2 regions of the Staphylococcus sp. AS1337 genome follow, and region 1 is predicted to be linked to the other one. Evidence: predicted binding sites of a transcription regulator. Region 1 holds the regulator's gene; the other holds the start of a gene.
The links. The regulator LexA, encoded in region 1, represses DNA repair genes until DNA is damaged. The targets are predictions, from matches to a motif close to CGAACATATGTTCG.
Positions count from the first base shown of each region.

Region 2: the regulator LexA is predicted to act here: its motif matches at 1,440-1,453, upstream of ACSUE0_RS06890 (carbohydrate kinase).

Region 1 is NZ_JBOIHZ010000002.1:476,668-480,105, reverse strand. It holds gene guaC (GMP reductase) at 1-328, shown strand, start outside; gene ACSUE0_RS05015 (CAP-associated domain-containing protein) at 424-1,362, shown strand; gene lexA (transcriptional repressor LexA) at 1,568-2,191, opposite strand; gene sosA (DNA damage-induced cell division inhibitor SosA) at 2,334-2,567, shown strand; gene ACSUE0_RS05000 (DUF896 domain-containing protein) at 2,696-2,944, shown strand; gene tkt (transketolase) at 3,021-3,438, shown strand, end outside.
Region 2 is NZ_JBOIHZ010000003.1:290,423-293,860, forward strand. It holds gene ACSUE0_RS06880 (amino acid ABC transporter permease) at 1-213, opposite strand, end outside; gene ACSUE0_RS06885 (amino acid ABC transporter substrate-binding protein) at 197-997, opposite strand; gene ACSUE0_RS06890 (carbohydrate kinase) at 1,480-2,589, shown strand; gene ACSUE0_RS06895 (pseudouridine-5'-phosphate glycosidase) at 2,573-3,438, shown strand, end outside.

The DNA.
Region 1 (3,438 bases):
ATCTATACGCTTTGGTGCATCTATGGTAATGGTTGGGTCATTATTTGCTGCGCATGAAGAGTCACCTGGTGAAACAGTGGAATTAGATGGCAAACTATATAAAGAATATTTTGGTAGCGCCTCTGAATTCCAAAAAGGTGAACATAAAAATGTAGAAGGTAAGAAAATGTTTGTTGAGCACAAAGGGTCATTATCTAATACATTGATTGAAATGCAACAAGACTTGCAAAGTTCAATTTCATATGCGGGTGGCACTGACCTTAAATCATTAAGAAAAGTGGATTATGTAATTGTAAGAAACTCAATTTTTAATGGTGATAGAGACTAATATATTAGTAGGTGTAAAAAATTAGAAAATTATTCTTATATGTACTTACTTTCTTAGTAGTTATTCTTGTCCTACCAATCAAAGAAACAGAACCAATGATTACAGTACAACAGCAATTAAAGGATAAAGTTGCTGATTGGTCTTCATCAAAAACAACTAATGAAGATGCGTTGAAAGTACCTAGTAAACAAGAATTTGCAGTTAACAATATTCAAATGAATATGACTAAAGATGCTGTAGAAGAAAAGCTAGGGAGTTCCCAACGTGTCTCATCAAATGAATATGGTACAAATTGGCACACGTATTATTCGGATAGTTATAGAGGATTTGTGATGGTTAGTTATATAGATAATAAAGTAAATGCGCTATATAGTAACCAAAACGTTATATCATCTAAATCAAAAATTAAATATGGCACACCTAAAGATAAGGTAAGGGACCGTTTAGGTAAACCTATTACTGATAAGCAAAAAGGACATGTGAAATTTGATGTTCAAGATGATGAATTTGATAATTTTCATAAAGACAAAATATACACAACAGCTTTTTATGATAAACATGAGAGCAATAACTTAACAGCGCTATTACAAGTTAGTGAAAAAATGGAAAACCGATTACAACAACAATATGGCGCACCATCTGAGGGATTAGCACAAAGCTTTGAATTGCAAAACTTTGATTTAGTTAATTCAGAACGTGTACAGCATGAGTTAGAGCCACTTAAATATTCTACTAGTATTTCTGAGACGGCTAGAAAACACAGTAAAGATATGGCTGAACATAATTATTTTGATCATAATAATTTATCAGGCGATACTCCATTTGATCGTATGGAAGCTGACGGACACGATTTTAATGCAGCAGGTGAAAATTTGGCATATGGTCAAACAAATAGTATTTATGCTCACCAAGACTTAATGAATTCATTAGGACACAGAAAGAATATTCTTAAGAAAGAATTTAATACGCTTGGTGTAGGTGTTGACTTTAATAAAAATCGTCAGCCTTATTGGACAGAAAATTATACTGGATAATGTTTAAGGTTTGTTGTGTGAGGGTATCTGTTATCATGTGAGGATGAAAAGTTATGACAACAAACAAAAAAGACAAAACAGAAGATATACTTGAAAAAGTAAAAGACGTTTTAGAGAAAAAAGATGAAAAAAGATGAAAAAAGAGAGGGTGCGCGATGAGCGCACCCTCTCTTTTTGAGAGTGTTAGCATTGGTCAAAATATCAATTACATTTCTCTAAATAATCCAACCACTTTTCCTAATACAGTTACATTATCAAGATAAATTGGTCCCATTGTACTATTTTCTGGTTGCAAACGATAACGAGTTTTTTCTTTATAGAAACGCTTAACAGTCGCTTCATTCTCTTCTGTCATCGCAACGATGATATCTCCGTTCTCTGCAATAGTTTGACTTCTTACGATAACTTTATCTCCATCAAGAATGCCAGCTTCAACCATACTGTCACCAACAACATTTAAGATGAATATATCGCTATTATGTGTTGAAGTGAAATGTTCTGGTAATGGGAAGTATTCTTCAACATTTTCAACCGCAGAAATAGGTACACCCGCAGTTACTTTCCCTATAACAGGAACGTGGATTGTTTCTTCCATATTAATTGATTCACCCAATTGTTCTGACACAATTTCAATGGCACGAGGCTTAGTTGGATCTCTTCTAATGTAACCTTTTTCCTCTAATCTAGATAGATGGCCATGAACTGTTGAACTAGAGGCTAATCCAACAGCTTCTCCAATTTCTCTAACACTTGGCGGATACCCTTTGGATTGGACGGTTTGCTTGATATATTCAAAAATTTCATTTTGTCGTTTAGTTAACTCTCTCATAATAGGCACTCCCTAATTTAATTTAACTTAATTATAGCATGATTATAGCATTTTTACAAACGTTTGTTCGTCTGGTTGTTGACATAGAACAGATGTTCTGATAAAGTAACTATACAAACAAATGTTCTAGGAGTGGTTATAAATGATGAAGAACTATAAATCGCAAATAAAGTCTTATATTATAGTTTTAACGGTGACAATGATACTTTGCGCCTTATTTATATTAAGTGCACACAATAGTGCGAATTCAGAACAGACGTACGAAATGACTGACCATCAAATGACAAGACAATCAGTAAATGGCGAACAGAGTAATAATGAAACTAAACTACAAAGCGAACAAACTTCACAGCAAGTGATGGCAGCTGTTCACTAATAGTTTTTAGCGGCGTGAACTTTAGTGAATGTAAATGTTAATATAATGGTGTTTTTGTGAGCGAAACAATTTAGTTTCGTTCATTTTTTTGTTATATTTTTCTATATCAACAATATCGGAGGTTTATTATGGCTGATAAAGACGGTGTAGATTTACAACGTATAAATGAATTAGCGAAAAAGAAAAAAGAAAAAGGCTTGACTGAAAAAGAAGCTAAAGAACAATCTAAATTGAGAAAAGCTTACTTAGATTCATTTAGAGAAAAATTTAAGCAACAAATTGAAAGTACAAGAGTCATAGATCCTGAAGGAAACGATGTAACGCCTGATAAAGTGAAAAATATATTAGATTCTAAAAATAAAGAAGATAAAAACTAAATCAATTTTTTGTTAAATAGATACCAAATAAGGTATAATAATATAGAAACTTGCTAAAAGAAAGGAAGTCATTTAGATGAATAAAGAAAAAGATCAATTAGCGGTAGATACGATTAGAGCGCTAAGTATCGATGCAGTTGAAAAAGCAAATTCAGGACACCCTGGATTACCAATGGGCGCTGCTCCTATGGCATACACATTATGGACACGTCACTTGAATTTTAATCCCCAATCAAAAGATTTCTTTGACAGAGATCGTTTTGTATTATCAGCTGGACATGGTTCTGCACTATTATATAGCTTATTACATGTTTCAGGTAGTTTAGAATTAGAAGAATTAAAAGAATTTAGACAATGGGGTTCTAAAACACCAGGACATCCTGAGTTCAAACACACTGATGGTGTAGAAGTTACAACTGGTCCACTTGGACAAGGTTTTGCTATGTCTGTTGGTATGGCTATGGCTGAAAAGCATTTAGCAGGTAAATTTAATA
Region 2 (3,438 bases), on a different contig from region 1:
AATGATTGAAATATAAAAACGTGCAATCCCTCTAAGAATACGGCTTGTTGATATGCGCATTAATGCAGTTACTAGTGCTATAACCAATCCTAAAACAAAAGTCACTAATGTGATGGGAATTGAAAACTTCACCAATCCTTCAAGCATTGGCATAAAGGCTTGTCCAGCTGCATCTAATGCATGTTGTTGCTCTGAATTAAGGTTTAGAAACATCTTCACCAAACCATTTTTCGCTTATTTTTGCTAATTCACCATTATCTTTTAATTTTTTCATTGCTTTATTAACTTCTTTGATTGTTTCATCGTCTTCCTTCTTACTGAAAGTCAAAGCAGATTGACTCTTTTCAGCATTCCCTTCAATCACTTTTACTTTGGCATTAGGCTTTTGTTTTTTATAATCTAGGTAAGAAATATTATCGTTAAACGTACCCTCTACTCTGTTTGATTGTAATAAATCCATTGCTTGGTTGAATCCATCAACTTTTGTAAGTTCTGCACCTTTAGATTTTGCCAATTTACCATAGTTTGAAGTAAATGTTTGTGCTAATTTCTTACCTTTAACATCATCAAATGATTTGATATCTGTATTATCTTTATTTACTACTAATACACCTTTAGAATAAGTGTATGGTTCAGAGAATTTATACTTTTCTTTACGTTCATCGTTAATACCAACTTGGTTAGCTACAACATTAAATCTACCTGAATCTAATCCTGCAAACATTGAATCCCATTGAGTCTCTTTAAATTTAACTTTATAGTCCATTTCTTTAGCTACTGCTTTCACTACATCTATATCATAGCCAGTTAATTTATCATTCTTATCGTGGAACGAAAAAGGCGCATAAGTTCCTTCTGTTCCCACTACAAATGTTTTATTCTCACTAACTGATTTATTTTTACTTTCGCTATCTTTTTTACTTGAAGAGTCATTACCACATGCTGCCAGCGTCACTGCCAAAATTAAAGTAATTAACACCATTAATAATTTTTTCATTTCTCGCCCTCTATTCTTATTATTCTTATCGGATTAAAATTAGTTTATTCCTATCCCACTATTTAGTCAATAGATTTTTATCTATAAGATAATATTTTTTTAAATTTCATATAATTTAAATTTCTTGCAATTTTATCATTCTTTTTCTTTCTTAAATATTTCATTATAGAAAATACATTTCATCTTTATTTTTATTTTATAATTTCACACTCATAATAGACGTTGTTCACGTTTGAAAATAATTTTCAAAAATAAAATAACGATATTATTCTATAAAAACAATACCGATTAAAACCTTAATGTATCAATGGTTTCACTTATTTCAAATATGTGACAAAGGCCCCTTTTAATTGTCACAATTTTCGCAACTTTATTTTGTAAGCGTATACAAATGTAAAATTACATGCTAGACTTCGCTTAAATACAAACAAAAGTTTATTTTCAAACAATTGTTTAAATTTTATAAAAAGGAGGTCTCACCTATGAATAGTAATGAAAGAGAGGTTTTGAAACGCATACAAGACAATCCATTTATTTCTCAACAAGAATTAGCACTATCAATTGGTTTATCAAGACCTGCAGTAGCTAATATTATTTCAGGATTAATCCGCAAAGAATATGTCTTAGGTAAAGCCTATGTCTTAAACGAAAATTATCCTATTGTATGTATTGGTGCTGCTAACTTAGACAGAAAGTTTTACGTCCATCATACATTGCAACTAGAAACTTCCAATCCTGTAACTTCTACACGTTCTATAGGTGGTGTAGCTAGAAATATTGCAGAAAATCTTGGTCGAATGGGTGAAACCGTAGCATTTTTATCTACCAGTGGTAATGACAGTGAGTGGGACATGATACACAAATTATCAAGTCCTTTCATGAACCTAGATCATGTGCAACAAATAGAAAATGCAAACACTGGCTCTTACACTGCGCTCATAGACAATGATGGTAATATGCAATACGGCTTAGCTGATATGGAAGTTTACGACTATATCACACCCGAATTTTTAATTAAACGAACACATTTACTAGTTAAAGCCAAATGTATTATCGCAGATTTAAATTTAAGTAAACCTGCCATTGATTTTCTGTGCGCATATTCTGAGAAGCATAACATTAAACTAGTAATCATACCTGTATCATCACCAAAAATGAAACATATGCCTGATTCATTACACGCAATAGACTGGCTTATTATAAATCGAGATGAAACAGAAGCTTATTTTAATATAAAAATCCAAAACACAAATGATATGAAAAATGCTGCACAAAAATGGATAGATAATGGTGTCTCTAAAGTAATCATCACAAATGGAGTTCAAGAACTTATCTATAAAGATAAAAAAACAGAAATCATTAAACCCGTTCTCAGTTCAAATGAGGTTGTAGATGTGACAGGAGCAGGCGATTCATTTTCTAGTGCAGTGGTCTTCAGTTGGCTAAATGGTTTAGGTATAGATGACATACTAAACGCTGGCATGATAAATGCCAGAAAAACGATAGAAACAAATTACACCGTTCGTCAAAATTTAGATAAAAAACAATTATTTAGAGATTTGGAGGAGTATAAAGATGAAACAATACATTGAATTTTCACAAGAAGTACAACAAGGCATGGATAGTAATAAACCTATAGTTGCTTTAGAATCAACTATCATTTCACACGGCATGCCCTATCCACAAAATGTTGAGATGGCTAAAAATGTTGAACAAATTATTAGGAATAATGGTGCAATACCTGCAACCATCGCCTTAATTAATGGGAAAATTAAAATAGGTTTAGAACCTGAAGAACTGACATTACTAGCTAAACATGACGATGTTGCCAAAGTATCACGTCGAGATTTAGCAGAAATTATTGCTACTAAACGTATCGGTGCAACGACGGTTGCATCTACAATGATTTGCGCCGAATTAGCAGATATTCAATTCTTTGTTACTGGAGGAATTGGTGGCGTACATAGAGGTGTTGAGCAAACTATGGATATTTCAGCCGATTTAGAAGAATTAGGACAAACCAATGTCACTGTTATCTGTGCAGGAGCTAAATCGATCTTAGATTTACCAAAAACACTTGAATACCTTGAGACAAAAGGCGTACCTGTGATTGGTTATCAAACCGGGGAACTGCCTGCCTTTTTCACTCCTGAAAGCGGTATTAAATTAAACAGTTCAGCAGACTCACCTGAGACTATTGCTCAAATTTGTAAAGCTAAAAATGATTTAGATTTAAGTGGTGGTATCGTTGTTGCTAATCCTGTACCCAAAGCACATGCGTTATCTAAATCATATATTGATTGCATTATCACAGATGCTGTAAAAGAAGCGGAGGAAAAAGGAATTAGTGGAAAGGATTCCACACCATTTTTACTTGGGAAAATTGTCGAAAAATCTGAAGGTAAGAGTTTAGAAACAAATATAAAACTTGTTGAAAACAA